One region of the Streptomyces sp. NPDC088252 genome, then DNA from elsewhere that is predicted to be linked to it. Evidence: riboswitches for the same ligand, from Rfam matches in the RefSeq annotation. Region 1 holds a riboswitch; each other region holds the start of a gene.
What was found. Region 1 has a riboswitch for cobalamin ahead of ACIOHC_RS03300 (prenyltransferase/squalene oxidase repeat-containing protein). Riboswitches for the same ligand answer to the same signal wherever they lie in the genome.

Region 1 (10,289 bases):
CACCGCGACGGCACGAAGGTCGCCTCCCCCGCCTCCACGACGTACACGGACACGGGGCTCACGGCCGGTACCGCCTACCGGTACACCGTGACGGCGGTGGACGGATCGGGCACGTCCGGTAGCGCCTCACCGCCGGTGACGGCGACCACCACCGGCTCCGCACCCGCGCGCTGCTTCACCGCGACGAACTACGCGCAGGTGACGGCGGGGAGGGCGCACACCACGGGCGGCTATGTGTACGCCAACGGCTCGGGCGAGAACATGGGCCTGTACAACGTCTTCGTCACGCACACACTGAAGGAGTCGCCGGCAGGGTATTTCGTGATCGCGGACAGTGGCTGCACGGCCGGTTGAGCCGGGTCCGCGATCGAACAGGGATCGCGGGGCACGGACATCGTGGCCGCGCCGGGCAATCCCGTCACCATGACATCGTTGTACTCACTCACGACTTCCGGAACACGAGTTGCACCGATTGTCGTCGCAGGCGGTTTCCTTTCGCGCCTATCAGGACTACCGACGATTTCGTCCCTCGCTGTCCCTCGACGCCGGCGCCGACCCCGTTCGCCCCCTCGCCAGGGGGATCAAGCCGCCCCAGAAGCCCGCACACTTCGCGAACTCACGGCCGACTATCCGTACATCGGCAGTGAAATCAGCCAACTCACCATTGAGGAGACCGTTTCACGGATGAAGGCCGCGCGTGCCGGGATCCACGGCCCCCCACATTCGGCTTGTTTTGCGTTTATTCATGTTCGTGTGCGCCATGGTGCGTGACACCCTTGGGCGGTGCTGCTCACGGATCAGGAACACCGCATCGAATTGCGCCCGCTGCGCTATCAGTTCCCGGTGGTCGTCGGCGACCGGTACGACGACAACTGGCTGGTCGTCGAGGGTGAGGTGACCACGCCCGAGGCCAGTTGGTCCTTCACCGACCCGTGCCTGCTGACCGGCGAGGCGCGTCAGATCTCGCCGTGGCTGCGCGCGGCCGGTGGCGAGACGCTGACGGGCACGCTGCCGGATCTCGCCTTCCTGGAGCCCGTTCTGTCCTTCAGTCACGCCGCGGGGGGCCACGGCGCCGGGGCGGTCCGCGTACACCTCTGCTACGAGGCGTCGCCCGCGTGGCGGGAAGGCGACAAGGGACAGGACGAGTACGTCATCGAGATCAGGACCAGCACCGAGGAACTGCGCCGGGCCGCGGACGAATGGGACCGCCGCCTGGCCCCTTTCCCCTCCCGCTGACCCGGACGCAGCCGCCCGATTCCGGGCCGGCACGCAGGCCGTTCCCCGCGACGCCCCACGGACGACGTCGAGTCGGGTGCACGGATGGACCGGGTTCCCGGACGCCTTCGTGCACCCGGGCGACGGCACGGCGACCGCGGGCCCGGCGCCTCACCCGGAGACCGGATCGTCGTCCGGGGTGAGGTGCCGGGTCGGGGAGGAACGGTGAGCGTGAGCACATCCAATGTGAGAGTTGACTCTCACATTTTATGAGAGGACACTCTCACGTCATGGATTCCGGGAATCGGCTGGGCGATATCGAGATCACCGATCCGCAGGCGATGCGGGCGTTGGCACATCCGGTGAGGCTGGCGATCCTCGACCGCCTCCACCGGCACGGGCCGGCGACGGCCACGCAGCTCGCGCCCCATGTGGGAGCGACTCCCTCGGTGACCAGTTGGCATCTGCGGCACCTGGCGGGCTTCGGACTGGTCCGGGATGCCGAGGCCGGGGCGGACCGTCGGCAACGGCGGTGGGAGGCGGCAGCGCGTGGTTTCCGGTTCGAGACACCGCAGGACGAGGAGGGCAGGTCGGCCGCGCGGGCGCTGTCCCGGGAAATGTTTGTGCGCTACGGAGATCTGCCGAGCAGGTGGGTGGCCGAAGTCGAGCCCGGCCTGGACCCGTTGTGGCAGAGGGCTGCCGGTCTGGCCCACACCCGTGTGGTCGTTTCGGCGGAGGAACTTGCGGCGATTCAGGACGCAATCGAGCGGGTGCTCGCGCCTTACGTGACACGCAACCCTGCCGAGCGTCCGGCCGGAAGCCGCGGCGTCCAGCTGATGCGCTATGCCCTGCCGGAGCAGGACGAGGAGCAGGCCGGCGGGACACCGTGAGCGCCCCGGAGGCGGGCGCCCCGATATCCCTGTGGCGTGACCGGCGCTTTTGCCGGTTCTGGGCAGGGCAGTCGATCTCGGAGTTCGGCGACCGGATCACCGAACTGGCACTGCCGCTGATCGCCGTGACTGCGCTGAGCGCCTCGGCCAACCAGGTGGCGTGGCTGACCGCGCTCATCTGGACTCCGAATCTGCTCGCGATCATTCTGGGGGCCTGGGTCGACCGCCGGGTCCACAAGCGCCGCCTGATGGTCTTCGCCGATCTGGTGCGCGGTGCGGTGTTGCTCAGCCTCCCCGTCGCGTACCTGCTCGACGCGGTGAGCCTCGGTCAGTTGTATGCCGTGGCGGTGTTGACCGGCACCGCAGCGGTGCTGTTCAACACCGCCTATCCGCCCTTCTTCGCTCATCTCGTGCCCCGCTCGTCCTACGTCGAGGCGAACAGCGGGCTCAGTGCCAGTCGGTCGGTGTCGCACGTGGTCGGCCCGGCGGTCGGTGGCGGTCTCGTTCAAGCGTTGACCGCGCCCCTGGCTGTCGTTGTCGATGCCTTGTCGTATGCGGCGTCCGCGTTCCTGATAGGGCGGATCCCGCTCGGTGAATCGCCCACCGGCACCGACGAGGCAGCGGTTCCCTCACTGCTACGACGTGCCCGGGAGGGGATGACCTTCGTGACGCGGCACCCGGTGCTGCGCGCCGGGCTCTGCAGCGCGGTGACCGTCAACTTCTTCACCTTTGTCGCAGGCAGCGGGCTGATGATGTTGTTCGCCAGCCGCGTCCTGGGGCTGTCCGCCGGAGTGATCGGACTGGCTCTGGGTATCGGTTCGACCGGCGCCTTCCTCGGCGCCGTCCTCGCCCCGAGGATCTCGCGACGTATCGGAGTGGGGCGCAGCATCGTCGTGGGAGCCGTGCTGTTTCCGGCGCCCATCGCCGTCGCGGCCGGCGCGGGCGGCCCGCTCTGGGCCCGCGCCGGAGCACTGGCCGCGGCGGAGTTCCTCTCCGGGATCGGCGTCATGCTCTTCGACGTCAACCTCAACTCCCTGCAGACCAGCGTGATTCCTGATGGCATGCGCAGCCGCGTGGCGGGCGCGTTCAGCACCGTCAACTACGGCATACGTCCCATCGGGGCCGTCGTCGGCGGCCTGCTCGCCACCGCCTTCGGCCTGCGGACAACACTGCTCATCGGCGCCGCCGGGGGAACGCTGTCGGTGCTCTGGCTGCTGGCTTCACCGATACCGCGCATCCACTGCCTGACTCCGGATGACGCGGCCACTCCGAGCGGCGACGCCGAACCGGACCATCGCCCGACGCCTTGCTGACCCGGTGACGAACCCGGCCGGCGAGCGCGGGCAGACCGTCCCACAGCGGCCGGTGCAAATCGGGTACGCCCGTACTCGACCGCCCGCCGGGAAATGGCGAACCGGCTCGAAGCCTTCCACCGCGGCCAAATCCTGTTGCGGGAGCGCCCTTTCATTCCTCCGGCGGGAAGACGACCTCCCCCGAGCCGATCAGCGTGATCGTGATCGCCTCGACCGGGCATCCCTCGGCCGCCGCGAGCACCTGCTCGTTGGCGTCGGTCTCCGGGGCCGACGGACGGGACTGCCGGGCGGAATCCAGCGCGAATCCTCCAGGGGCGTGGTTCACACACATTCCGGAACCGATGCAGACCCCGCGGTCGACCTCCACGGCCCAGCGGTCCCCCATCACGCCTCCTCGTATCCGGCCGGCAGATGAATCATCTTGTGCTCGAAGTACTCGGCGTATCCCTCGGGCCCGAACTCCCGTCCCAGACCGGAGTTCTTGTAACCGCCGAAGGGACCGAGCATGTCGAGGCTGAAGGTGTTGACGCTGTACGTGCCCGTTCTGACCCGGCGCGCGATGTCGATGCCGCGCTCGGTGTCGGCGGTCCAGACGCTGCCGCTGAGGCCGTACTCGGAGTCGTTGGCGATCCGTACGGCCTCGTCCTCGTCACCGTACGGCAGGAGGCAGATGACGGGACCGAAGATCTCCTCGCGGGCGACGCGCATGGAGTTGTCGACGTCACCGAAGAGGGTCGGCTCCACGTACCAGCCCCGGCCCTGGGACGCCGGACGTCCGCCGCCGGTGAGGATCTTGGCGCCCTCGTCCTGGCCGATCCTGATGTAGTCGAGCGACCGCTGCTGCTGGCGCCGCGCGACGAGGGGGCCGAGTTCGGTGGCGGGATCGAGCGGGTCGCCGACCTGCAGCGCGCTCGCGGCGGCGGCGAACGCCTCGGCCGTCTCGTCGTAGCGGGTGCGCGGGACGAGGATGCGGGTCTGGGCGACGCACGCCTGGCCGTTGATCATCCAGGCGAAGGGAACGATCCCGGCGACTGCCGTCTCCGGATCGGCGTCCGGGAGGATCACGGCGGCGGACTTGCCGCCCAGTTCCAGTGTGACCCGGGTGAGGTTGCGGGAGGCGACCTCCATCACCCGTCGCCCGGCGGCCACGGACCCGGTGAACGACACCTTGTCGACGCCGGGGTGCCCCACCAGGTACTCGCTGACCTCGCGGTCCGCGGGCAGGATCGACAGCACCCCCTCCGGCAGCCCGGCCCCGGCCACGATGTCGGCCAGGATGTAGGCGTCCAGCGGGGATTCGGGCGAGACCTTGAGCACGGCGGAGCAGCCGGCCAGCAGCGCGGGCGCGAGCTTCGCGGCGGCGGTGAACTGCGGAACGTTCCACGGCACCACGGCCGCGACCACCCCGACCGGCTCCCGGCGCACCAGCAGCGGCCTGAGAGCCCCGTCCCGGCGCTCCTCGTACGGGAAGGTGCGGGCGACGGTGATCGCCGCGTCCCACACCATCATCGCGGCGAGCGCCTGCACCATGACGCTCGACGTGTACGGGGTGCCGTTCTGCGAGCTGATGACACGGGCGATCTCCTCGTACCGCACGGCGAACGCGTCCTTGATCCGGGTGATCACCGCGATCCGCTCGTCCAGGGTCGTCCGCGGCCAGGGCCCCTCGTCGAACGCCCGCCGGGCGGCGGCGACGGCCCGGTCCACATCCTCCTCGCAGGCGTGCGGCACCCGGCCGATGACCTGTTCGGTGTGGGGCGATACGACCTCGATGACATCCCGGCCCAGCGGATCGACCAACTCCCCGCCGATGAAAAGTTTTCCGTGTTCGACAAGCTCGGTCATGGCTGCTGCCTCCCGCGACCCGGCACGTTCCCTGACTCCGTGTCAGAACTGATACCAGTTCCAGTTCCAGGAGTCCACGGCTTCGACGACGCGCGCGGCCGGACCGCCGCCGTCGCGCCACCCGGGCTTTCGCGGCGCGCCCCTCGCTTCCACGGCGTGCCGCACGGGTAGGGACGAGAACGACCCCGTCCCCCACGCACCCGCTCCAGAAGTTCCGAATTCCACCAGCTCAGAAGGGAGACACGTGCACACCCCATCCCGCACCGAACCGAATCACCCATCCGCCCCCCGGCCAGGCACCTCCGAACACCCCCTCGTGGGTGCCTGGCTGCTGAGCACCGTCGCCATCATGGACGCCTCCGGCGACACCCTCGAACACCCCCTCGGGCAGAGTCCGACAGGACTGATCACCTACACCGCCGACGGCCACATGTCGGTGAGCATGCTGAACCCGGACGCCGAGTCCTCCCCGGAGGAGGGGGCGGCCGGACCGGTCGACACCGCGACCCTGTTCAGGACTTCTCCGTACCTGGGATACGCGGGCACCTACGAGGTGACGGGCGACCTGGTCGTCCACCATCTGCACGTGGCGTCCCTGCGCCCGTGGGTCGGCACCAGTCAGGAGCGGCGGTGGCGGGTGGAGGGGGACCGATTAACCCTGCTCCCCCCGACCGAGGGAACCGGCGACGGCGCGCGCACCCCGCGACTCGTCTGGCACCGTCCGGCCACGGACGCCGCATGAGCGACGAGTGATCCGGGTCACCGGCCGCCCGGCCGGTGACCCGGATCCACCGCCCGGCGCGGGGCTCCGAGCGTACGGACCGCCCCGCGCCGACGCGTGAACCGCGGCCCGCGCGGCGTCAGGCCCACGCGGCGCCCCGGCCCACGCGGGCCACGGGCGCGGGCACGGGGCGGCCCGCGCCCGGTAGCCACCGGGGCGGCCGTCCCTCGCGCGGTAGGCGACCGTCCCGCGATCGCGTGCACCCCGAACTCCCCCGGCACGCCCGGCAGATGGACGTACCGACAGATGGTCGACCGGGGCTACTACTGAAACAAGTTCTCGTTACAGTGGGCGCGGTGCGCCGCACGCCATACGTCCGGTGCGCCGACCAGACCTCGACGAGAGATGGGGAGCCCATGACGCAGGTGACCGACCATGGCGGGGGCGTGCACAGCATCAAGGTCCCCATCCCGGACAATCCGCTCGGCCACACCCTCGTCCATGTCCTCGACACCGATCGCGGGCCGGTCCTGATCGACACGGGCTGGGACGATCCGGAGGCGTGGGACACCCTCACCGCCGGGCTCGACGCCATCGGTACGGGCATCGGCGACATCCACGGTGTGGTCGTCACCCATCACCACCCCGACCACCACGGCCTCTCCGGCCAGGTGCGCGAGGCGTCCGGGGCCTGGATCGCCATGCACGCGGCGGACGCCGCGATCGTGCGCCGCACCCGTGAGGCCCGGCCCGGCACCTGGCTGTCGTACCTCTTGACGAAGCTCACCGCGGTCGGTGCGCCCCAGGAGCATCTCGCGCCGCTGCGGGCCGCGGTCGAGGGCGGCCGGATGCGCACGCTGCCGGGGCTGCGGTCCGCGCTCCCGGACCGGGAGATCGCTCCGGGGGAGCTCCTCGGCCTGGCGGGCCGCCGACTGCGGGCGATCTGGACTCCGGGGCACACGCCCGGTCATGTCTGTCTGCATCTGGAGGAGGAGCATCCGCGGAATCTGCCGGGCCGGGGGCGGCTGTTCTCGGGGGACCATCTGCTGCCGGGGATCAGCCCGCACATCGGGCTGTACGAGGACCCGGACGCCGCGCCGGGCACCGCCCCCTCCGCCGGGGGAGACCCCGTCGGTGACTACCTCGGCTCGCTGGAGCACATCGGCCGGCTCGGCGTGGCGGAGGTGCTGCCCGCCCACCAGTACGCGTTCACGGACGCCGCGGGGCGCGTACGGGAACTCCTGGACCATCACGAGGAACGGCTGACCGGACTGCTCAAGCTGCTGGCCACCCCGCTCACGCCGTGGGAGCTGGCCGAGCGGATGGAGTGGAACCGGCCGTGGGAGCAGATCTCGCACGGTTCGCGGAACATCGCCGTCTCCGAGGCCGAGGCGCATCTGCGACGTCTGGTCAGGCTGGGGCGCGCGGAGGCGGTGGCGGGGAGCGAGCCGGTGACGTACATCGCGGTGTGAAGGGCGCGGCGGGCCGTCGGGCAGGGAGCTCGTTCACCCTCTTCCGGACACCCGGGCACCGGCACGGGCCGGACTTCCGGCGAGCGCGGTGAAGGCGTCGCCCGTCGGGCTCCCGGGGCCGCGCCGGGCCGTCGCCCGTTCCGTGGAAGACGAGCCCCCGGACGGCCCCGGAACCCGTCCGACCCCGCCCGGTAGAGTGTGCGGGTCGTCATCATGCCCGTTCAGGGGGAAGCCGGTGCGAATCCGGCGCTGACCACGCAGCCGTGAACCGTCGTCGCAGACGGTGAGTCGGAATGCCCTGTCCGCGGTCGTGACCGGCTCGCGACCTCCGGAACCCCGGTGGTCGGCACCGTCGAGGTATACGGAGCCGGAGCCTGGTGCCTGAGCGTGCCTGTGCCCGGTTCCCCGCAGGAGAGGCCCCGCCCGCCATGACCGTACGCCGCAGCGCGGCAACGCTCGCCGCCATCGCCACCGTGCTCTGTGCGGCCGCTGCCCCGGTCGCGGTGGCGGCGCCGTCCCCTTCCCCCTCGCCGTCCGTCGCCCTGCCGTCCGGGCTGTACGGCACGAAGGACCCGACCTACGACGGTGTCTGGCGGCAGTCGCTGGCCTTCCTCGCCCAGCGGCTGGAGGGCGTCACGCCCGCCAAGGAGTCGGTGGACTGGCTGATCGCCCAGCAGTGCGGCAACGGCGCCTACGCCGCGTACCGGCCCGACGTCTCCCGGCCCTGCACCGGGAAGACGGTGCTGGACACCAATGCCACCGCGGCCGCCGTCCAGGCGTTCGTCGAGGTGGGCGGGCACCGGGACACCGTCAACAACTCGGTCCGCTGGCTGAAGTCCGTACAGAACGAGGACGGCGGCTGGGGCTACACCGCCGGCGCGCCCAGCGACGCCAACTCCACCTCGCTGGTGATCGGCGCCCTCGCCCGGCAGGGCCAGCGGCTCGCGGACATCACCACCCCGGACGGCAAGACCCCCTACTCCCCGCTGCTCGCGCTCGCGATCCCGTGCGGCGGCAAGGACGGCGGCGCCTTCGCCTACCAGCCCGACAAGGCCGGCAAGCTCGCCGCCAACGCGGACGCCACCGCCGCCGCCGTGCTCGGCACGATGGGCAAGGCCCTGGCCGTCGGGAACAACGCCGCGGCCAAGGGGACCAGCTGCCGCCCGGGGACCGGTCTCACGCCCGAGCAGGCCGCCCAGAACGGCGCCCACTACCTCGCCAACGCCCTCGCCACGAGCGGCCACCTCGACCTGGCCCCGATGCCCGGTGCCGCCGACACCACCCCGCAGCCCGACTTCGGCAACACCGCGGACGCGGTCGTCGCCCTGTCCGCCGCGGGCCACCAGGACAAGGCCGCCAAGGCCCTGGCCTGGCTGAAGAAGAACGCCGGCCCCTGGGCCGAGCAGAACGGTCCCGCCGCCTACGCCCAGCTGGTCCTGGCCGCGCACGCGACCGGCTCCGACGCCCGCGACTTCAACGGCGTCAACCTGGTCGACCGGCTGAACGCGACCGGTCCCGCACCCGCGGCCGTCACGACGCCCGACCCGTCCGCCGACACCGGCTACGAGGCCACGGAGAAGGACCAGGTGCACAGCGGCGACGACGTGATCGGTGGCGTGTGGTGGTTCATCGGCATCGGCCTCGTCGTCGCCGCGGCCGCGGCCTTCCTGATCAGCGGCCGGCGCAAGAACCGGCAGCTGTGAGGCGGGCGGGAAGGGCCACCGCGCTGCTGGTGGCCCTGGCTGCCGTCCTGGCCGTGCTCGGCGCCGGGACGGCCCAGGCGGCCGGGTACCGGTACTGGTCGTTCTGGGAGGGTTCCGGCACCGGCTGGACGTACGCCACCCAGGGCCCGTCCCTCGTCCGGCCGGACGACGGCACGGTGCAGGGCTTCCGGTTCTCGGTCAGCGAGGACTCCCAGGACTCGGCGAAGCCGCGCCGCTCCCCCGACTTCGCGAAGATCTGCGCGGACACCCCGGCCCAGGACGGCACCAAGCGGGTCGCGCTGGTCATCGACCCGGGCACGGCGGCGGACGCCCCGGCCGGCGAGACGCCGCCCGCGCCGCGTACCGCCTGCGCGCGGGTCGCCCCCGACGCGAGCGCCGCCGAGGCGCTCGCCTCGGTGGCCAAACCGCTGCGTTACAGCAGCGACGCGCTGCTCTGTGCCATCTCCGGCTATCCGGGCTCGGGCTGCGGCGAACAGGTCTCGGGCGACGGGCACGCGACGCCTTCCGCGACTGCGTCCCCGGGCGCCTCCGCCCCCGCCGCCGCCTCCACCGGTTCGGGCGGCTCCGGCGGGCCGTCCGCCGGGGTGCTCGTCGGCGTCGGCGCCGTTCTCCTCCTCGGCATCGCCGCAGTCGTGCAGGCCCGCCGCCGCCGCGGATGACCGCCCCGACCAGCGGCCCGGTGACCGGCGCCACCGGCACCGTCCGGCCGCGCCGGCCGCTGCGCGCCCCCGGGGCGACCCGGAGCAACGCCCTGCCCGCCGGGGCCTGGTGGCTGTGGGCGCTCGGTCTCGCCACCGCCGCGTCCCGGACCACCAATCCGCTGCTGCTCGGGCTGCTGGTGGGGGTCGCCGGCTATGTGGTCGCGGCGCGCCGCACGGACGCGCCGTGGGCCCGTTCGTACGGGGCGTTCATCAGGATCGGGCTGTTCGTCGTCGGTGTGCGGCTGGTCTTCTCGGTCCTTCTCGGTTCGCCGGTCCCCGGGACGCATCCGGTGTTCACGCTCCCCGAGGTGCCGCTGCCCGACTGGGCGAAGGGCGTCAGGATCGGTGGCCGGGTCACCGCCGAGCAACTGGTCTTCGCGCTGTACGACGGGGCGAAGCTGGCGACCC
Region 2 (10,289 bases), on a different contig from region 1:
CCCGGGCGTGAGGAGTACAGGGCCGCCGGAATCAAGGTGGTGCAACTCCGGTCGACCGCCTGCGCCTCGACGCGCGAAGGGCCCAGGAACGATCTGTCCGACGTGACGGACGACATCCGGCGGCTCGGGGCGCTCACGGACACCTCGGAACGGGCCGATGCCCTCGTCGACGGCATGGAGGGCAAGATCTCCGCGGTGCGCAGGGCCCTGGGCGATCTGCCGGAGTCCGGCGGCCGACGTACTTCGTCTTCGACTTCGACGGCGGGACCGAACAGCCGATGGCCGTGTGCGGGAAACAGGTGGCCAACGCGGTGATCAGGCTGGCCGGTGCGCGCAATGTCTTCGGCGACTGCGACAGCGACCACAAGCAGGTCGGCTGGGAGGACGTCGTCGAGAAGAACCCCGACTGGATCCAGCTGGCCGTAAGGAACCGGGGCAGTGCCGCGTCCGACGACAGGGCGTTCGACGAGGCGGAGAAGTTCCTCAAGTCGTTCCCGGCGAAACGCGGACTCACCGCGGTCGAGGAGGCCAGGTTTCTGCGCATTCGCTCGGAACGGACCACCATCGCCGGCGTCGGCAACGCGGACACGGTCGAGCAGATCGCTCGTACGGTGCACGCCGACCGGTTCGAGGGCGGACGGTAGATGGCCCTCGACAGCTCGGCCGACAAGGCGGCCGGTCGTCCTGGCCCGGTCGAGCCCGAAGCACCCGGCACCGAGGGATCCGCATACGTGCGGCGGCCCCTTCCCGCCCGGTGGGTGGCCGCCGCTCTCGCGGTGGCGCTGCTGCTGGGGCTCACGGCCGCCGTCTCCTGGGGTTCCTCGCACGTGGCGGTTTCCGAGGTGTGGTCGACGGTGGGGCACCGGCTGACCGGCGGGGCCGCGCGGCCGGGCACCTGGGACCTGATCGTGTGGCAGTTGCGGGTCCCCCGGGCCCTGCTCGCGGCCGTCGTGGGTGCCGGACTCGGCGTCGTCGGCACCGCCGTACAGGCCCTGGTGCGCAATCCGCTCGCCGATCCCCACCTTCTGGGTATCTCCAACGGTGCTTCTCTGGGAGCCGTGGCGGCGATCGTGCTCGGCGCGAGCACCGGGGGTCTGTTCGGGCCGGGCGTCTCCGGCGCGGCGTTCGCCGGAGCGCTGCTGTCGTTCGGTCTGGTCTGGACGGTGGCCCGGCGAGGCGGTGGCTTCTCGCCGCTGCGTCTCGTGCTGGCGGGGGTGGCGATCGGACAGTTCCTGGCGGGGTTCACCAGCTGTCTGGTGTTGCGGGCCGGTGACGAGCAGCAGACCCGGGGCGTGCTGTTCTGGCTGATGGGCAGCCTCGGCGGTGCGCAGTGGAGCTCGCTCGCCGTGCCCACGGCGGCCGTCGTGCTGGGCCTTGCCGTGTTCCAGGGCCGGGCCAGGGCGTTGAACGCCTTGCTGATGGGTGACGAGACGGCGGCCGGACTCGGTGTACCCGTGGTGCGGCTGCGGCGCGAGATGTTCGTGGTCACCAGTGTGCTGACCGGTGTGCTCGTGTCCGTCTCCGGCGCCATCGGATTCGTGGGGCTGCTGGTGCCGCATCTGTGCCGACTGCTGGTCGGAGGGGACCATCGCAGGCTGCTGCCCGTGTCCGCGCTGACCGGTGCGGTGCTCCTGGTCGTCGTCGACACCCTCTGCCGCACCGTGCTGCCGGATCAGGAGCTTCCCATCGGTGTGGTCACGGCGCTGCTGGGCGCCCCCGCCCTGCTGTTCCTGCTGGACCGGCGTTCCGAGCAGGGCCGATGAGAATCGACGTACACGACCTCCGGGTGGCCTACGACGGCCGTACCGTGGTCTCGGGGCTGCATCTCATCGCGTCCTCGGGCGAGATCACCGGGCTGGTCGGCCCCAACGGCGGCGGCAAGTCGACCGTGCTGCGTACCGTCTACCGGCATCTGCGCCCGGCCGCGGGCCGGGTGCTCCTGAACGGTACGGACATCGAGGCGCTTCCGCCCGCCGAGGCGGCCAGGCATGTCGCCGCTCTGCCGCAGGAGCGCGGTGGGGACTTCGATCTGACCGTCCACGAGATCGTGGTGATGGGCCGCACCCCGTACAAGCGGGCCTTCGGAGGTGAGGACGGGACGGACCGGGCCGTCGTCACCCGGGCCCTGGGGCAGGTCGGTCTCGCGGGGTACGGGAATCGCCGCTTCTCCGCGTTGTCTTGTCGGGTGGCAAACGCCAACGGGCCCTGCTGGCCAGGGCTTTCGCGCAGGACCCCGATGTCCTGGTGCTGGACGAGCCGACCAATCACCTCGATGTGCGCCACCAGGTGGAGCTGCTGTCACTGTTGCGGGCGCAGGGGCGCACCACACTGGTCTCGCTCCACGACCTGAACGCGGCGGCCTCGGTCTGCGACCGCCTGCATGTGCTGCACGAAGGAGCGCTGGTCGCGTCCGGCACTCCTCTGGAGGCGCTCACTCCGGCTCTGTTGGCGGAGGTGTTCGGCGTGCGGGCGGCGGTGGTCGAGCATCCGTTGACCGGTGATCCGCTGATCGCCTTCGATCACCGGTCGGCCATGTGAGCGTGCCCGTCCCACCGCGGGCCGGACCGGGCGGCTCGGACGGCGCGGGGCTCTCGGCGGTGCGCGATACGGCATCAGCCGCCGTCGGGAGCGCGGCCCGTCCAGCGTTCCTCGACCTTCGCGATCCTCCAGTAGGCCAGGGCCGCCGCCCACACCACCACGAAGAGTCCGACGATGATGTAGCCGACATTGCCCAGGTCCAGGCCGGAGATCCAGCCGGTGACCGGGTCCCGCAGACCGAGCTTGTCGTGGAATATGGTGACCAGCTCGATCGTGCCGATGAGGAAGGCGACGGCGATCGACAGGCCGGTGATGGCGAGGTTGTAGAAGACCTTGCGCACCGGGTTGGAGAAGGCCCACTGGTAGGCGAAGTTCATGAACGTCCCGTCGAGCGTGTCGAACAGACTCATTCCGGCGGCGAACAGCAGCGGCAGGCACAGGATCGCGTACCAGGGCAGGCCCGCCGCGGCGCCACTGCCCGCCATGACCATCAGGGTGACCTCCGTGGCGGTGTCGAAGCCGAGACCGAAGAGGAAGCCGAGCGGATACATCTGGCCCGGCCTGGTGATGGACCGGGTGAACCTGCCGAGGATCCGGTTCATGAACCCGCGCGAGTCCAGGTGCTGCTCCAGTTCGGCCTCGTCGAACCGGCCCGCCCGCATCGCCCGGAACACGCGCAGAATGCCGACGAGTGCGACCAGGTTCAACGCGGCGATGAGATAGAGGAAGGATCCGGAGACGGTCGTACCCACCACACCCAACACCTGGTGTGTGCCCGAGTTCTCGTTGATCAGCACCCCCGCCAGCCGTGCTCCCCCGGCGACCAGCGCGGCCATGGCGATGACCACGCTGGAGTGTCCGAGCGCGAACCAGAAGCCGACCGACACGGGGCGCTTGCCGTCGGCCATCAGTTTGCGGGTCGTGTTGTCGATGGCGGCGATGTGATCGGCGTCGAAGGCGTGCCGCATGCCGAGCGTGTACGCGGTGATCCCGAGCCCGATGCCGAACGCCTTGGAACCGACCTCGTAGTGCTGTGGCAGGACGAGCAGGAACAGCACGCCGAACGCCACCACGTGCAGGGCGGCTATCACCGCGAGCAGCCCCACGGTTCGAACGGTGTCCTCGCGCCGCCACGTGAACACGGCGGAATCGGGCAGGGTCATACGGTCACGCTCCAGCACCTCGTGGATGACTTCGTGAGATGCCGTGGCCGGTCTCCTGGCTGACGGGTTCGCTCGCGCTCGTGCCCGCCCCTGCCTTCCCAGCCGCGCTCTACGGCCAGTGGCAGTCGTTGGGACGGATACTCCCCGATCACAGTGGCGAGGGCCGCTCCGGCCTGAGACTCCTCGGAGTCTGTCACCGGTCTTCCCGAACACCACGGCGCACACACTCTAGCGTTGTGGTGAGCGGCGCCCACAAGCGGGCGGGCGGGCCGGGTGGAGCGATGACGGCCCCGGCTTCCGGCACGGCGTCGGACCGTGGTCCTCGTCCTCCACGATGCCCGGCGAAATTCCCTTCGCCGAGAGGCTGCCGTCCGTTAGCCTTCGGCACCCGGAGACCCTTGAGGAGCTGAGATGCCCGGTCACCCGAGCGCGCGTTGACCCCATAGGCCGCGACCGGCCCGTCATCGCGTGCTGCCCTCGATCCGCGGCACGGCGAACCCTCCCTCGCCCGAGCCGGCGCACCTGCCGTGCGTCGCGCGGCGGGCGCCGTTCTCAGCAGCTCAAGGGGGCCCTGTGCCGTCCGCTTCTCCTGCCGTGCCCGCACACCGTCGCACCGTCCGGCACACACTCGATCCCGCTTCCGATGGGGCCTTCGACGCGGCTCGGCCTTCGGGGCTCCGCGTGGCCTTGGCGCCCGGCAGGCCGGGTCTGCCCGGCGGTCCGCGGGCAGGAGGCCCGCGGTGAAGGCGGCCCGCTCCGGTCGGCCGGCCCTGCCGAGCCTGTGGCGGGACGGTGACTTCCGCAGGCTCTGGGCGGGGCAGACCGCCTCTCAACTCGGGGCACAGGCCGCCCAGGCAGCCCGACCATCCGTCGCAGCGCGGTCAGGTAGGGCCTGACGGTGGTGATCTGCGAGCCGATGCGGCACTGCAGGCCGACCGGTTCGAACCGCCGCTGGTCGAGTATCCGGGCGATGGCGTGCCGGGCGCTCCCGTGAAGGCCGACGCAGGAGACGGCTCGCGAGCCGGGTCCTCCGCCTGGAGACGGACACAGCGCCCCGGATCGTCGACGGACCGGGACGCACCGGTGACGCCATGTCCGCCCACCCGGGGGCGTGCCTCTCCGTCAGCGGCCTCTTGGCCCCGTACACCCGGCCTTTGACGTCGGCTTGACGACGCCGGCTCGCCCTGCGCTCCTCACCTGCGCAGCGGGCATCGTCCGGCGCAGCCCCCCGTGGCCACCCACGCCCCTCACCGCTGCGGAACCGGTTCCCTCGCCCGGCCGGCCCGGAACGGACCGAGTCTCCCGGTCCGCATCAAGGCGGCGACCGCGGCGGCGCACAGCAGGCCCACGCCGCACAACACCAGCCAGGGCAGACGCGGTTGCTCGACGGATGCATCCCACACGGCTCCGGTCGCGAGGTTGCCGACGGTGATCCCGACGCCCGAGATCGTGTTGTACAGACCGTAGTGGGTGGCGACCAGCCGGTCGCCGGAGAGCGTGACGACGGTGTCCATCTCGAACGGGTACACCAGGGCGGTACCGAGGGCGAGCAGGGCGGCCGCGAGGAACAGCGGTACCAGGGCCGCCGCCCGGATCAGCGGTCCCGCTCCCCCGGGCGGCGCCCCGGCGACCACGAGCGGTGCGAAGGCGCCGCCCATCAGCGCCAGGCCGTACACGACCGACCGGCCGGGCGACCAGCGCGCCCGCGCCCAGGCGGTGATGCGCAGTTGCCCGGCCGCGGCGACACCGGCGGACACGGCGAAGAGCGCGGTGGTGACGCCGTCCCCGCTCCCCGGAGCCACCCGCTGCGCCTGGAGCGGCAGCGCCAGATAGACCTGGAAGGACAGGACGTACGAGCCGATCATCGCCGCCGAGAAGAGCAGAAAGGGGCGGTTGGACGCCACGGCGCGCCAGTCGGCGAGCACTCCCTGGCGCCCCTCGCCCGCTTCGGACGGACGTCCTCGGTCGGGCAGGGCCCTGATCTGTACGAGAGTGAGCCCGAGGAAGAGGAGCGCCGCCACCGCGCACACCATCCGGAAGTTCAGCGCGATCAGGGAGAGACCGATCAAGGGACCGACGAACATGCCGACCTGGTAGAAGACGTTGAACAGTGCGAACGCTTCCACGCGGCGCTCCCCCGCCTCCCGTGCGAGATGCGCCCGCACGGCCGGGTTGAACAGCGCGCCCGCGAAGCCGGTCAGCGCCGACGCGAGGATCAGGGCGGGCAGCGAATCGACGAGGCCGAGCAGTCCGAAGCCGACGGTCCGCAGGACGCATCCGGTGATGATCACGTTCTTGCAACCGAGCCGGTCGGCGAGCGTGCCACCGATGAGGAACATGCCCTGTTGGCTGAAGTTTCTTACGCCGAGCACCAGTCCGACCGCCCAGGCGGCCATGCCCAGGCCGCCCGAGAGGTGGATCGCGAGGTACGGCATCAGCATGTAGAACGCCGTGTTGATGGTGAACTGCTGGACCATCAGCAGCCGGACGGGGCCGTCGAAGGAGCGGAACTGCCGGACGAATCCCCTCATCGCGCGGCCACCTCGTCCACGTGCGGCGCGGTGATGTTCACACAACGCGTCCAGCGCTCCACGGCGCGCTCACCGGGATGGCCGATCTCGTCGGGGTCGTCCGCGGGCGGGCGTGAGAGGAGGTCGTGCGCACGGCAGTAGTCGTCGCTGTAGACCGTGTCCCAGTAACGATGGACTCCGTCGGGGAAGATCGCCGCGATACGGGTGCCCGGGGCATGGGTGCGGGCGAGCCAGTCGGCCACCAGCGCGACGGCGCCGACGCTCCAGCCGCCACTCGCGTAGTGGTTTCTGGCCAGCCGCCGGGCCGCCCAGACCGCCTCGTCCGGTGCGACCCAGTGGGCCTCGTCGAACGCGGCGTGGTCGACGTTGCACGGATGGATGCTGCTGCCCAGGCCGCGCATCAGGCGGTCTCCGGCGGGCTGGCCGAAGATGGCGGAGCGCACCGAGTCGACACCGACCAGCCGCACGCCCGGTGAGATCGCGCGCAGCGCACGGGTGATCCCGGCGGAGTGTCCGCCCGTCCCGACGGCAGCCACCAGCACGTCCACCCGGCCGAGCTGTACGGCGAGTTCGAGGGCGAGGTTCGCGTACGCCGCCGGGTTGTCCGGGTTGTGGTACTGGTCGGGGCACCAGGAGCCGGGAGCCGCGGCGAGCAGGGAGCGGACGCGGTCCCTGCGCGCCTGCTGCCAGCCGCCGGCCGGGCTCGGTTCCTCGACGACCTCCACGCGAGCGCCGAGGGCCCGCAGCTGATGAACCATGAGGGGTTCCATGCCCGGGTCGGTGACCAGCGTGACCGGATGGCCGTAGGTGATGCCCGCGAGCGCGAGACCGAGTCCGAGGGTTCCGCTGGTGGACTCGATGACGGGCGCGTCGGGACGGAGCTCTCCGCGGGCTCGGGCCGCCGCGACCATGTGGAGGGCCGGACGGTCCTTGATGCCGCCGGGATTGGCGCCCTCCAGCTTGGCCCAGAAGCCGCGGCCGACGGGGCTGAAGGGGCTTCCGACCCAGAGGACCGGCGTGTTGCCCACCATTCCGGCGGGGGTACGGCGGGGGGCGCCCGCAGGTTCGGGGAGTTCGTGTGCCGCCACGAAGGCGTGCACGTCGTCGGGGGAAATGCTGCGCAGAGCAGTGGTCATGCCGACCTGGTCCTTCCACGGCCACGACGGGACGGGGCCGTTGCGTGAGAGCGGTACGGGAGAGGGCGCGGCTCGTGCGGGCGATCGGCGGAGCGACCGGGCGCACGGAGCCGTGTCACGTACGGCTGACGCAGACCAGGCGCAGCAGAGCGCATCCCGTGAAGGGCGACGCCCCCTCGGCTGCGAGACCGCGGGGGCGGTGCGCGAGACCCGAAAGGCCCGACTCCATGAGCCCCCACGCGGCCAGGGTGAGCAGCAGGGCCTCCAGGAGAGGGAGTACGGATCGCGTCGACACCTCGCCCAGGAGCGCGGCCGAATCGCAGCACCCGCCGGGAGCCGCCGGATGGTGCCCGGCCCCGGACGCGTCGCAGCCGGCGGGTTCCGGGGTGTCCCCCATGTGCTCCATGTCCCGCACATCTGGGGCGACCGCGGACAACGAGCCGCTGATCGGCGTCACATGGTGCCCGTCCTGCGCCTGCACACCACACATCAGCACGTGAGCCACGGCGACGGTCGCCAGGCTCAGAAGAAGAGTGATGACGAGGCGGCGGACTCCCGGCCCCGGGGCAACAGCTGACAGCACGTCGCCGACCGTATCGTCAAAAGTGGAGTGATACGCATTTATGCGGACGTACGGGTGAAATCCCTTGCCGCGACCGTACGAGCCCCGCGCGTCTGCTACGGAACTCGGCCGGCGAGGCGGTGAGACACACCCCAACTCCCCTTGTCGCCAGCGGAGTTCACCGGCACACCGACGGAGGGATCCGCCCCCGCACCTGCGGAGCGGGGGCGAGGGACGCCACTGGACGCGACCCGTCCGCACAGACGTGCGGCGACCCACGGAGCCCCGCGTGCGACCACCTCGACGGCGAACAGCGGGGCGCTCGCCCACGCGGTCGGCCATTGATACCCCTACGGGGTATATTCTTCAGTGCCGGCTGGATCGTGCTTGCCGCAGGCTCCCTGGCCGCGGGCCTCGCCGGTCAGGTCTGGACAGAGCTGGCCGGACGAGCACTGCAAGGCATAGGTGCGGCGCTGATCGCCCCGCCCGGCCGGCTTCTCGCCCCGGCCACCACCGCGGCACTTCATCCGCACCGCTGCTCCGCCTCCCTCACCCACACGGGCCGTACCCACCGATGCGCCGCCACGCAGAGCGTCCGGCTGCGATGCGCGGCGCGCCGCACGGTCATGAGGCCCGCCGTGAATGCGGCGTTCACCGGCTGAGCCGGTACGGGAGCATGCAGACGACGACATCGGTATGGGCCATGAGCGTGGCGGCCAGCAGGATGCCGCGCTGGTTCTGCAGGATCTGGTAGCGGCGGTGGAGCGGCTCGACCTCGGGGATGAGGACGGCGATCTGCCGCCCTTCCTCCGCCGCCCGCTCGACGTACTCGACGATCGGCTGCACCAGAGAGCGCTGCGGGCTGTCGATGATGTCCAGACGCACGCCCGGGTTCCAGCGTTCCCACCTGTCGCTCAGTTCCTGAGCCTTGACCGGGTCCGAGTGGACGGCGACCGCCACGACGTCGTGTCCGAGGGCGCTGGCGGCCGTCAGGGCGTGCTGGGCGAGCTTGCTGACTTCTCCGACCGGAACGATGACCAGGGACTCGGCGGGGCGCAGCGCCGGGGGGATCTCTCCGAGACCGAGCTCCTTTCCGACCGCCGTGTAGTAACGCTCGACACGGGCGAACAGCAGCATCAGCAGGGGAACGGTGACGACCACCACCCAGGCTCCTTCGAGGAACTTGGTGGCCAACAGGACCGCTCCGGCCACGGCGGTCAGTACCGCGCCCGAGCCATTGAGCGCCGCGCGCCGCAGCCATCCCGGCGACCGTTGCCCCGCCCAGTGCCGTACCAGCCCGATCTGGCTGATGGTGAAGCCGGTGAACACGCCGATCGCGAACAGCGGGATCATCCGGTGCGTGTCGCCGTCCACGGCGATCAGCAGCAGCGCCGCGAGCAGTGCCAGCGCCAGCACGCCCCAGCGGTAGACGGGACGTTCCCTGCGCAGCCCGAACAGATGGGGCAGGCGGTGGTCGCGCGCCAGCAGGCTCATCAGGACGGGCAGGCCGCCGAAGCTGGTGTTCGCCGCGAAGGCGAGGGCCAGGGTCACCACGAGGTTGGTCGCGTAGTAGGGCCATCCCGTTCCGTACGCGCCGGCGGTCAGCTGGGCGAGGACGGTCACACCCCCGCGTGGGGCCACGTGGTCGCGGCGGATCAGCACCGCCAGGCCGATCAGCATCAGCCCGAGCAGCGCGCCCAGCATCAGCTCGGTGCGCTGCGCCCGCTTGACACGGGGCTCGCGGAAGACGGGCACTCCGTTGGCGATCGCCTCCACGCCGGTCAGCGCGGAGCAACCGGAGGAGAACGCCTTCAGGAGCAGCAAAGGCCCCAACGCCTCGGTGACGTGGACGGGTTGAGCGCTTCCGACGACGGCTGCGGGATGGCCGCGCAGCAGCCCCAGGGCGATGATGCCGAAGATGCTCACGACGAAGAGCACGGTGGGCAGCATCAGCACCCGGGCGCTGTCGGCCACTCCCCGCAGGTTCACAGCGGTGAGCAGGACGAGTCCGATGAGACAGACGGCGAGCAGGTGCGAGCCGAGAGCGGGGAACGCGGAGGCGAGGCTGGCGGCGCCGGCGGCGAGGCTGACCGTCACGGTCAGCACGTAGTCGACGACCAGGCTGGCCGCTGCGAGCAGACTGGTCCTCGGCCCGAGGTCCTTCTTCGCCACCGCGTAGGCGCCACCGCCGTCGGGGTGCACGGCGATCACCTGGCCGTACGAGATCACCAGGACCGCCAGCAGCGCGGCGATGACCAGCGTCACCGGCAGCGTGGCGGTCAGCGCCCCGGTCCCGGCGGCGATCAGGACGAGCACGATGGCCTCGGGTCCGTACGCGACCGAACTCAGCGCGTCCAAC
Region 3 (10,289 bases), on a different contig from region 1:
GTGGTCATGACATGGGTGACCAGGTTCATGAAGGGCCTGATGCCGGTCTTGGGTTCGCAGCGGCCAAAGGCACGGGCGCGGTGGAGGTCGTAGGCGGCCAGGTAGGCCAATGCGCCGCCGCGGTCGTATTCGTGGTTGACGCGCATCGCTCGGGCCTGCCCGGGTGCCAGGGTCGGGTGGCAGCGGCAGCACGCCTGGATTGAAGTCTTCTCGTCCGCGGAGATCACGTAGTCGTTCTCGCCCAGCGGGATGCCGTCGAAGGTGCGGGCGTACAGGTCCAGCACGCGCGCGGCTTTGCGCCGGAAGGCGGGGTCGCGCACGGAGATCCAGGACCGGTACTGCCAGGGCTTGAGTGCGTCCTGTTTGAGCCAGCGCCGCACGGTGGAATTGGAGATCGACCCGGCGTTGAGCCGGCGACCACCTCCCGGGCCAGCTCCGGACACGACCAGCGCGACAGCGGCGCGCCGGTCTCGGCGGGTAACTGACAGGCCAGCTCCTTGACCTCGGCAACCTGCAGCGCACTGAAAGAGACTGGCCGGCCGGACCGCTTACGGTCGGCCAGGGCGGGCAGGCCACCAGCGGCGAAGCGGCCCCGCCAGGTGCGCACCGTGTCCACGTGCAGCCGCGTCTGCGCGGCTATCCGGGCGTTGGGATGCCCTCGGGCTGCCAGTAGCACGATGGTTGCCCGCTGCCGGGCCTGATGTGGGGTCTTGTGGCCGTAGGTCATCTTCTTCAGCCGGTGGTGCTCGGAGGCGGTCAGCACGACGGGCACGGCGGAGGCGAGGGGCACGGGAACCCCGACGGGCAGCCCGCTCAGCCCGGGGTGCCGCGTCCAGGACAGGTACGTCTCGTTGCGGTCGATTTCGACGGCCAGGGTGACGTCGGGCGTGGTGAGGTCGACGGGGAGTCCCTCCAGGGTCTCCTGGAGACGCGCCTGTTCGTCAGCCGGGGCCGGGGCGCTGGAACGCGCCCCGGCCCTTTGGGAACTTCTCGGTCAGGGCGTGGGCAGCTCACTGCGGACCGTGCGGGCTGCGGTGACCAGGTTCTCCAGGGACGCCTTGGTCTCGGGCCAGCCGCGGGTCTTCAGGCCGCAGTCGGGGTTGACCCACAGCCGTTCGGCGGGAATGGCCTTGAGTCCCTTGCGGAGCAGGGCGGCGGCCTCGTCGGCATCGGGGACGCGCGGGGAGTGGATGTCGTACACGCCGGGGCCCGCTTCGCGCGGGTAGCCGTGTGCGGCGAGTTCGCGGGCGACCTGCATGTGGGAGCGGGCGGCCTCCAGGCTGATGACGTCGGCGTCGAGGTCGTCGATGGCCTGGACGATGTCGCCGAACTCGGCGTAGCACATGTGGGTGTGGATCTGGGTGTCCGGACGCACGCCGCTGGTGGTGAGGCGGAACGACTCGGTGGCCCAGGCCAGGTACGTGGCGTGGTCCGCCGCGCGCAGGGGCAGGGTCTCGCGCAGGGCGGGTTCGTCGACCTGGATGACCGATGTGCCGCCGGTTTCCAGGTCGTCGACCTCGTCGCGCAGGGCGAGGGCGACCTGCCGGGCGGTGTGGCCGAGCGGTTGGTCGTCGCGGACGAAGGACCAGGCCAGCATGGTGACGGGACCGGTCAGCATGCCCTTGACCGGACGGTCGGTGAGCGACTGGGCGTATGAGGTCCAGCGCACTGTCATCGGTTCGGGGCGGGAGATGTCGCCGGCCAGGATCGGCGGGCGGACGTAGCGGGTGCCGTAGGACTGGACCCAGCCGTGCTGGGTGGCGAGGTAGCCGGTGAGCTGTTCGGCGAAGTACTGGACCATGTCGTTGCGTTCGGGTTCGCCGTGCACCAGGACGTCGATGCCGGCATTCTCCTGGAAGGAGATGACCTCGCCGATTTCGGCTTTGATCCGGCCTTCGTAACCGGCCGTGTCGATCCGGCCCGCGCGCAGGTCGGCGCGGGCCGTGCGCAGCTCATCGGTCTGCGGGAACGAGCCGATGGTGGTCGTAGGCAGCAGCGGCAGTTTGAGGTGGGCACGTTGGGTGGCGGCGCGCTCGGTGTACGGGTGGGAGCGACGGCCGTCGGCGTCGGTGACGGCGGCGGTCCTGGCCCGTACGGCGGGGTCGTGGGTGATGGGGGAGTTCGCGCGTGAGACGAGGTCGGCCCGGTTGGTGGCGATCTCCGCGGTGACGGAGCCGGTGCCCTGGGCCAGTGCCGTGGCCAGGGTGACGATTTCGGCGGTCTTCTGCCGGGCGAAGGCGAGCCAGCGAAGGATCTGCGGGTTGATGTCCCGTTCGGGTGCCTTATCGAGGGGGACGTGCAGCAGGGAGCAGGACGCGGCCACGTCGACCCGGTCGGCGAGGCCGAGGAGGGTGGCGAGGGTCGAGAGGGACTTCTCGTAATCGTTGATCCAGATGTTGCGGCCGTTGACGACGCCCGCGACGAGCCGTTTGCCGGGCAGCCCGCCGGCAGCGGCAAGGTCTTCGAGGTTGGCGGCGGCAGCATCGGTGAAGTCCAGTGCGAGGCCCTCGACCGGGGCCTTCGCCAGCACGGGGAGCGCCTCGCCGAGCCGGCCGAAGTAAGAGGCCACGAGCAGCTTGGGCCGGTCGGTCAGGAGACCGAGTTCACGGTAGGTGCGGGCGGCGGCGTTCAGCTCGGCCGGGGAGCGGTCCTGGACCAGCGCGGGCTCGTCGAGCTGGACCCACTGCGCGCCGGCGGCACGCAGATCGGCGAGTACCTCTGCGTAGACCGGCAGCAGTCGGTCCAGCAGGGTGAGCGGTTCGAAGTCGGCCGCCACCCCGGGGGCGGGTTTGGCGAGCAGGAGGTAAGTGACAGGGCCGACCAGCACAGGCCGGGCGGTGTGTCCGAGCGCGAGGGCTTCCTTGAGCTCGGTGACCTGCTTGGCGGAGTCGGCGGTGAAGACGGTATCCGGGCCGAGCTCGGGGACGAGGTAGTGGTAGTTGGTGTCGAACCACTTGGTCATCTCCAGCGGCGCCACGTCCTGGGTGCCGCGGGCCATTGCGAAATAGCCGTCGAGTGCGTCGGCGGTGACGGCCTCACGATGGCGCTGGGGGACGGCGCCGACCATGACACTGGTGTCCAGGACGTGGTCGTAGTAGGAGAAGTCGCCGGTGGGCACCTCGTGGACACCGGCATCCGCCAGTTGTCGCCAGTTGGACCGGCGCAGGTCGGCCGCCGTTTCGCGGAGGGCGTCGGCTGTGACCCGGCCCTTCCAGTTACCCTCGATGGCCTTCTTCAGCTCCCGGTTCGGGCCCTGGCGGGGGTAGCCGTACACGGTGGCGCGTGCTGCCGCGGCTGCGGACTTCGCTGTCACGGAAATCTCCTTCGCGAGATGACTCCTTGAGATCCCGGAGACGGGACACGGACGCGAAGGGATGACGAACCGGACGGATCTTACGCACGCCATGGGCGCGGTCTTCCGTCTGGTATGTACGCCGACCCGCCCACGAGGTCACCGGGATATCCGCACGCGATCGGTCGCGTGCGGGCAACGGGCAGGTCTTCGGACTCGCGGGCACATCTGCCGGGGCAGATTCCTAGTGGCCGTCGCTTCCCAGATCCGACCGGATCCAGTGCGTATGACGGCGGTCGTTCCCGCTCACCGCTGCGGGGCAGTCCCGGATTCCCACCGGGTTCCCTCTTACGACGCGCCTGCCTGGCGGACAGGGCGAACCAGCTGCACCGGCCAGACTAGAGGGTGGGCTACCCCCGGGGCACCGCTGTTCACATTCCGGAACGTGACGTGAGACACGGGATCGGTCCGGCCAGGCATGCTGAAGGGGCGTGCGGCAGACCACCGTCCGCCGCACGCCCCGCTCCACAGCACCGCAGGCCCCATCAGCCCGGCGGTGGACCCTGGGCCCCTCAGCCCCGGTCGTAGGTGTGGAACCCCTGGCGCTCTTACGGCCGAGCAGCCCCTTCGGAGCGTCTGGCCAGTGAAGCGTCGTTTGCCGCACTGTGCGGGGTCAGCCCCGTCGAGCGTTCCTCAGACGCGAGGCAGTACCGTCGCCTCAACCGCGGCGGCGACCGGCAGGCCAACGCCGCCCTGCACCGGATCGTGCAGACCCGCCTGCGCTGTGACCCGCGCACCCAGGAGTACTGCGAACGCCGACTCAAGGGGGGCAAGACCCGGCGCGAAATCGTCCGGTGCCTCAAGCGTTACGCTGCCCGCGAGGTGTTCCACCTGGTCAGGGCCATGCGATCGTGACCCCGTCATAGGGGCTGTTGTGAGATATGAGAGCGTGAGGCAGGTGAGCGAGACACTGCCGAACACCCTCCAATACCGCTTTGACGGGCCAGAAGACGCACCGGTCCTGGTCCTGGGCCCCTATCTCGGTACCACATGGCACAGGTTGTAGATCGCGTCTTGTGCGGTCCAGGTGGCCCATGTGAGGCGCATAAGACCAGGTCAGCTCATTTTGGTCCAGGCGCGTCTCTGCAGTTGGTGAGTCGCGTGTGAGATGCGAGGGCCCCGCCGGACCCAAGCATCCGGCGGGGCCCTTGGCATGGTGGCGGGCCCGGCTGTGGGGCAGAGCGATGCGGTTTTGTCGGGCTCCGGGTCGTCCGCGTCGCTTCTGCTGCGGGGCAGGCGGTGACGACGGTGCGGTGCGTTCAGCGAGGGTGCCGCCTGCGGATGGGGAGGACGCTCAGGGCCATGACGGTGCCGTCGGCGTGAAAGGAGATCGGCCCGTTCCAGCTGCCGGTTCCGTGGGTGTTGTGCGGGGTCGAGCGGCTTTGGAAGGCGGCTTGGCGGTATTCCTCCACGCGGCCCTTCTTGATGAGTTCGTAAAGGTGCTCGGCCATGCCGGAGAATGCCTCGATACGTACGGACCCCATACGGAAGACATGGTCCGTGCCGACGAATTTCGTGCCGCCGACTTGGATGTCTGCGTCGTCAACGCTTGATGTGGCGGCGAAGGTGGGCACGTCGTAGTGCTGTCGTCCCTGGCGCGTGGTGAGGTGCTGGGCGGTTTGGGGTCCTCCGCCGGCCAGAGCGGTCAGGTTGGCAGCTCCGGTACGGGCCAGGAGCTGACCGAACCAACCGCGGTCGGCCTCGGCTACTTGGAAGCCGTCGACGGTCCGTGCTCGTTTCCCGTCGTGGGCGGGTATGTGAATGGCGTTGGGGTAGGGGATGCCGGCCTTGTCTCGGATCTCTACATCGGCGTTTCTCGGGGCACCCGGTGTGCGGAGGGGGAGAAGGGATTCGCCTCGCGCCTGCAGGGCATTGACCACGATTCCGCCCTGCCCCTGAGTTCTGTGGACAGGATCAGGCACGGCGTCGTATTCCACGGGCCGATGTGCATGCCTTCGGTCAGCTCGGCGCCCTTTGCAAGTTGCTGGACGGTGGTGCTACGGGTCCGCCCTCCTCGTTTGCTCGGCCGCGGCCGACCCAACGTCCTGGCTGACCGGCTACCGCAGACTCAACCACCGCTACGAACGCCACCCCCGCAACTACCTCGCCGTCCTCGGACTCGCCGTCACCCTTTGCTGCTACAAACGACGACTCCTGCAACTCACAACATAGGACACCGTAGGAGAGGGAGAGGGCGCATCAGAGATCCGTAAGTGGCGTATGGAATACGTCAGCGCTGCTTCTCCTCCGTACGTGGGCCGACGCAAGATCTGTCTCGGCCTCGGAACCGGGGCCGAGTGAACACCCGAGCGCGGTGGAAACCGCTGCCGGGGAAAGGAGTGGTCATGTCGTATTCCCAGGCTGTAGAGCCGTTGAAGCGTGCGGAGATCTCCAAGCGTGCCGCGCTGAGTGTGGCGGCGCTCGCCGTTGCCGGAGGGGCGTTCTTCGTGCCGTCTGTCGGGGATGCCGCCGCGTCCCCGACCTCGGACCAGAAGATCGAGGCCGGGTGCGGGGATTGCTACCCCGACGTCATGTGATCGGCTGACCGACGCGCACGCGAGTGCGCGCAAGCGCGTCCGGGACCCGCCGGTGCTCACACCGGTGGGTCCGCTCAGAGAGGGACGGAACAATGGACTGGCTGGAACGGTGTGTACCGAACGTGGAGCGGCTCCTGGGTACGTATTGGCGGAAGGAACCGGTGCTTCTGCGGCCGCAGGAACCGCCGTTGGAGGTGCTGACACTCTCGGACGTGGACGCGCTCCTCGACGCGGGGCTGCTGCGCGTTCCGTATGTCGGCCTGTACACCGCACAGGGGAGCATCGCCGACGAGCGTTTCTGTCCGACGCGCGTCATTACCGGGAGCCCTGCCCAGGGGTACGTTGATGCGGCGGCGGTCCGGCAACTGATCGATGAGGAGCGGGCGACCCTGCAGTTCCGTTATGTCGACCAATGGCATCCCCCGGTGCGTGAACTCACGAGGGGCGTTGCCGAGCGGCTTGGCCGTCTTGTCGAGGCGTTCTTTTTCCTGAGTCGTCCCGGCCGCCGGGGTCCGGTGCACCGGGACGACGGGGACCTGCTGGCGATCCAGCTCAGCGGTGCCAAGCACTGGCAGGTGTACATGGGTCCGGCCGACGGCGACTGGGCGCCGGTCCGCGAGGAGAATCCGGGAGCGCCACTGCTGGACACGGTCCTTGAGGCCGGTGAAGTGTTGTACGTGCCCAGAGGTTTCGCGCACACCGCCGCGGCCGTGGGCGACTCCTCGTCGGCTCATCTGACAGTGGTGGTGAGGGAAGCCGGTGCGGAGCATCTGCGCACCGCTCTCCTGACGGGGATCGTCGACGGCCTGGCTCTGCCGGGCCGTCCGCTGGACGATGACGCCCTACTGCGCACCGCGGCCGACCTCCTGGACCATCTCAGCGCACAGCTCGACGCAGTCACGCCGGATGATGTCATCGGCCGGGCACGACCGCGTGCGTACAGCAACCGTCAGACCGTCTGATCACGCCGACGGCATGGAACGTGGAGAGGCAACGATGGACCCGCTTGCACGATTTGTGGGCGACGAGCAGGCATTTCATCGCACCCTGTGGCGCCGCTCACCCGCCGTACTGCATCCCCGCACACCCCTGATGGAGATGCTGACGGTCGCCGAGCTGGACAGGATCCTGGATGCAGGTCTCCTCACCACCCCTTACGCGACGCTCGTGCACGAGGACGGTCCTGTACCGGAGGAGCGTTACTGTTCCCCCCGTGTCGTCCTGGGCGGGATCGACAACCGCTACGTGGATGCCGGGGCGGTGCGCCGACTGATCGGCGATGAGGGAGCCACGCTCCTTCTGCGGTACGTCGACCAGTGGCACGCAGGCGTGCGGGAACTGGCCGATGGGCTTGCGGAGTGTTTTCAACGCCAGGTGGAGGCGTTCTTCTTTCTCACCCCGCCAGGGACGCAGGGCCGTGCTGTGCACCGCGACGACACCGACGTGCTGGCCGTGCAGATACACGGCTCGAAGCGGTGGCGTGTGTATCCGGGACCGCCCGACGGGAACTGGCAGCCCGAGCGCGTGGACGGCGACCCGGGGGATCCGCTGCTGGACGTGGTTCTGCGTCAGGGCGAAGTCCTCTACGTACCGAGGGGGTTCGCGCATGTGGCCGAAGCCACCGGGGGGAGCACGTCCGCTCACCTCTCGTTCACGGTCCGCGAGGCCGGCTCCGCCCACTTGTACGCCGTTCTTGAGGCACTCCTGCTGGACGGCGACGGACTGCCCGCCCGGCCCAACGACGACGCAGCGCTGACCGGGGCCACGAACGACCTCATCGCACATTTCCACCGCACGCTCACCGCCCTCACGCCAGAAGAGCTGGTACATCTGGCCCGGGGCGCGATGCGCCGCGAACAGCACACCACCGAGGGTTCTTTGAGCGCACTGCTGGGCTGACCCAGTTGTGAGGGCGAGGTGAGAGGGGTCGCATGTCAAGGAGTGGCGGGCCGCCCGGGATGCCGGGGCCCTGGAAAACCTTGTCGACCGCCGGACCAGCCCGGCCCGTGCGAAGAAGTCCGCCGCGGAGGTGGAGAACGAGAAGCTGCGGCAGCAGGTGGAGCGGTTGCAGAAGGACCTGGCACGGAACAAGGCCGCACTCGAGGTGATGGGAAAAGCTTCCGCGCTCTTGGAAATGATCTCCGAGAGCGCGGACTGAAGCCTGCCGCCGACCCTGTCGTGGACGAGGCGTTCACCGGCGTCGAGGCTCAGCTGGGCATCACGGCCGCCTGTCGGCTGTCCGGCCGCTCCCGCGCTACGCACTACCGCCGGCTCCGGCCGGCACCACCACGCAGAGTACGTGCCCCGCAGGTGCAGCCGTCGGCCCTGACGGCCGAAGAGCGGGCTGCGTTCGCGTGCCGCTCGGGTGGCGCGGCCCGCCAGCTCGCCCACGTGCACACGGCCCACTCACCGTCCTCATCCACGTCCTCGGGATCCAATTGTCGAGGTGGAGGACGATCGGATCCAGGAGGATGCCGTGCTTCTCAAGGGCGCAGTCGTCGGCATTCATCGCCAGGCGTATCGAGTGCGTGCCGTCCGTCTCGCGCCGCGTCTCCAGCACGCGTGCCAAGGTCAGCCCGCACTGGTCCAGAAGGGCCCGGCCCGGCTCGACACACAGGTCGTACAGGTTCTCCAGCAGCAGGGTCGCCAGTGGGCGGCCGAGCGTGGGGGCGGGACTGCGCAGGGGTTTCGTCCAGGTAGTCGGCCTCGGCGGCCGGACGATGGGAGGGGTATAGCTCCAGGCTTCGACGGAGGGTGCCCCCTTCGCTGCTCAGCACGTACGAGTGACTGCGCCAGGCCAGAGGCTCGCGTCGGCCCATGACCGCCAGGGTCAACTGGCTGGTGCAGCGCTCCCACTGTGCCCGGTCGGCGAGGTAGCTGACCCCGAATCCACAGCCGATGTCGATCACCCGGGTCCAGGAACAAGGGGACGGCCAACAGCGGCAGTCGCCTCTCAGTGGGTGGCAGCGACAGCTCGACTGCCGCGGGCACTGGTTGGCGCCGCCGTAGGTGATGGGTCAGCTCATCGGGATGATTGTCATGTTCATAATGTCCAGGTCGAGTGGCCTCTATGCCTGCTTCAACAGCGACAGGCGCCTGTGCGGGGAGTCCGCACCGGCGCCTGTCATGTTCGCGAATGTCACCCGATCAGTCGATGTCGACGGGCCTCCAGCGGCAGTGGTTGATCAGTGATCGTCCCAATGCCCGTCGTGCGAGGCGTGCCGATGGCCGTCGTGGACGTAGTCGACGTGGTCCTCGTGCGGCACGGCGACATGACCGCAGTCCAGTCCGTGCTGGTGCTCGTGCCCTTCGTGCACCGAGTGCGCCGGATTCACGCACTCGTCGACATGGTCTTCGTGGACGCGATGCAGGTGGCTGTCGTGCGCGTAGTCGATGTGGTCGTTGTGCGGGATCGCCACGTGGCCGCATCCCGGGGCGTGCTGGTGCGCGTGCGCGGGGTGGGGGTGGTGCGCCGTGGACGTGGGCATCTCGCTGACTCCTTCGTGGGTTCGCTGCCTGAGAGACGCCGGAGTGGCCTGCCAGGGAAGGAGTGGCAGACATGTGCGGCATATCTCGCAGCGTAAGCCTGTCCTGGCACGGACGCCTCCGGGCGCGCTGCCAGCGCTTCGCGCGTCTTGCCCAGGCTTTCGAACGGCACCCCGCGCCGCACCGCGACGGCTGCCGCGGGCCGCGGATCACTTGCTGGCGCTGGAGTACGGCAGCAGCGCCATTTCGCGTGCGTTCTTGATCGCTGCGGCGACCTGTCGCTGCTGCTGGGCGCTGATACGGGTGACCCTGCGGCTGCGGATCTTGCCGCGGTCGGAGATGAACTTCCGCAGTAGGTCGGTGTCCTTGTAGTCGATGTAGGTGATCTTCGCCGCGTCGAGCGGGTTCGGTCGGTTCTTGGCGGGTTTACGGGGTTCTTGGCGTCGCGTCATGGGTCTTCCTTACGGGGCTGGGTGCTCGGGTGCGTGAGGCGGTCAGTGGACCGGGTCGAGAAGCGCGTCGAATGCGGCCGGCAGGTTCTTCCATGCCGCGCGGCCTGCTTCGTACTCGTCGTCGGTCAGCAGGCAGGAATCGAGCAGAGCGGTAAGTCCGTCCCGGTCGAGGCCGGGAGAGATGAAGACCAGGTGCTGGCAGCAGTCGCCGTGCTCGGGGTGCCAGTCCAGTGCGGCGGCCGCTCGCCGGACCGGCGGAACCATGTCCCAGGCGGCGTCCGGCAGGGAGGCGAGCCAGGGGCCGTTGTTCTCGACGCAGAGCGCGCCGCCCGCCGCGTCCCAGGACAGGAGGGTGTCGGGACGGTCGGCGAGCCAGAACCGCCCTCGGCTGCGGGCCGCCGCGCAGCTCAGGTCCTCCAGTGCGTCGTACAGGCGTTCGGGATGGAATGGGCGGTGCTTGCG

Region 2: it holds a riboswitch for cobalamin, as region 1 does, so the genes downstream of both, ACIOHC_RS41770 (HoxN/HupN/NixA family nickel/cobalt transporter) here and ACIOHC_RS03300 (prenyltransferase/squalene oxidase repeat-containing protein) in region 1, are expected to answer to the same signal.
Region 3: it holds a riboswitch for cobalamin, as region 1 does, so the genes downstream of both, metE (5-methyltetrahydropteroyltriglutamate--homocysteine S-methyltransferase) here and ACIOHC_RS03300 (prenyltransferase/squalene oxidase repeat-containing protein) in region 1, are expected to answer to the same signal.

The regions. Positions count from the first base shown of each region.
Region 1 covers NZ_JBIURS010000001.1:746,140-756,428, reverse strand. The annotation lists gene ACIOHC_RS03340 (PHB depolymerase family esterase) at 1-354, shown strand, start outside; gene ACIOHC_RS03335 (hypothetical protein) at 784-1,236, shown strand; gene ACIOHC_RS03330 (helix-turn-helix domain-containing protein) at 1,506-2,105, shown strand; gene ACIOHC_RS03325 (MFS transporter) at 2,102-3,418, shown strand; gene ACIOHC_RS03320 (ferredoxin) at 3,570-3,803, opposite strand; gene ACIOHC_RS03315 (aldehyde dehydrogenase) at 3,803-5,263, opposite strand; gene ACIOHC_RS03310 (lipocalin-like domain-containing protein) at 5,580-6,005, shown strand; gene ACIOHC_RS03305 (MBL fold metallo-hydrolase) at 6,401-7,456, shown strand; cobalamin riboswitch at 7,642-7,777, shown strand; gene ACIOHC_RS03300 (prenyltransferase/squalene oxidase repeat-containing protein) at 7,885-9,159, shown strand; gene ACIOHC_RS03295 (SCO2322 family protein) at 9,156-9,839, shown strand; gene ACIOHC_RS03290 (energy-coupling factor transporter transmembrane component T) at 9,836-10,289, shown strand, end outside.
Region 2 covers NZ_JBIURS010000044.1:27,970-38,258, reverse strand. The annotation lists partial or broken gene ACIOHC_RS41785 (ABC transporter substrate-binding protein) at 1-644, shown strand, start outside; gene ACIOHC_RS41780 (FecCD family ABC transporter permease) at 645-1,763, shown strand; partial or broken gene ACIOHC_RS41775 (ABC transporter ATP-binding protein) at 1,760-2,538, shown strand; gene ACIOHC_RS41770 (HoxN/HupN/NixA family nickel/cobalt transporter) at 2,613-3,701, opposite strand; cobalamin riboswitch at 3,729-3,933, opposite strand; partial or broken gene ACIOHC_RS41765 (diaminopimelate decarboxylase) at 4,548-4,691, opposite strand; gene ACIOHC_RS41760 (MFS transporter) at 4,949-6,232, opposite strand; gene ACIOHC_RS41755 (PLP-dependent cysteine synthase family protein) at 6,229-7,368, opposite strand; gene ACIOHC_RS41750 (hypothetical protein) at 7,484-7,951, opposite strand; gene ACIOHC_RS41745 (hypothetical protein) at 8,314-8,592, shown strand; gene ACIOHC_RS41740 (APC family permease) at 8,582-10,289, opposite strand, start outside.
Region 3 covers NZ_JBIURS010000037.1:6,263-16,551, forward strand. The annotation lists gene ACIOHC_RS40025 (transposase) at 1-380, opposite strand, end outside; partial or broken gene ACIOHC_RS40030 (helix-turn-helix domain-containing protein) at 479-727, opposite strand; gene metE (5-methyltetrahydropteroyltriglutamate--homocysteine S-methyltransferase) at 995-3,313, opposite strand; cobalamin riboswitch at 3,476-3,692, opposite strand; partial or broken gene ACIOHC_RS40040 (transposase) at 3,923-4,207, shown strand; gene ACIOHC_RS40045 (hypothetical protein) at 4,612-5,289, opposite strand; partial or broken gene ACIOHC_RS40050 (IS5/IS1182 family transposase) at 5,396-5,524, shown strand; gene ACIOHC_RS40055 (hypothetical protein) at 5,698-5,889, shown strand; gene ACIOHC_RS40060 (JmjC domain-containing protein) at 5,982-6,851, shown strand; gene ACIOHC_RS40065 (JmjC domain-containing protein) at 6,886-7,788, shown strand; gene ACIOHC_RS40070 (hypothetical protein) at 7,919-8,047, shown strand; partial or broken gene ACIOHC_RS40075 (Y4yA family PLP-dependent enzyme) at 8,339-8,795, opposite strand; gene ACIOHC_RS40080 (hypothetical protein) at 9,075-9,377, opposite strand; gene rpsR (30S ribosomal protein S18) at 9,585-9,827, opposite strand; gene ACIOHC_RS40090 (GTP-binding protein) at 9,870-10,289, opposite strand, start outside.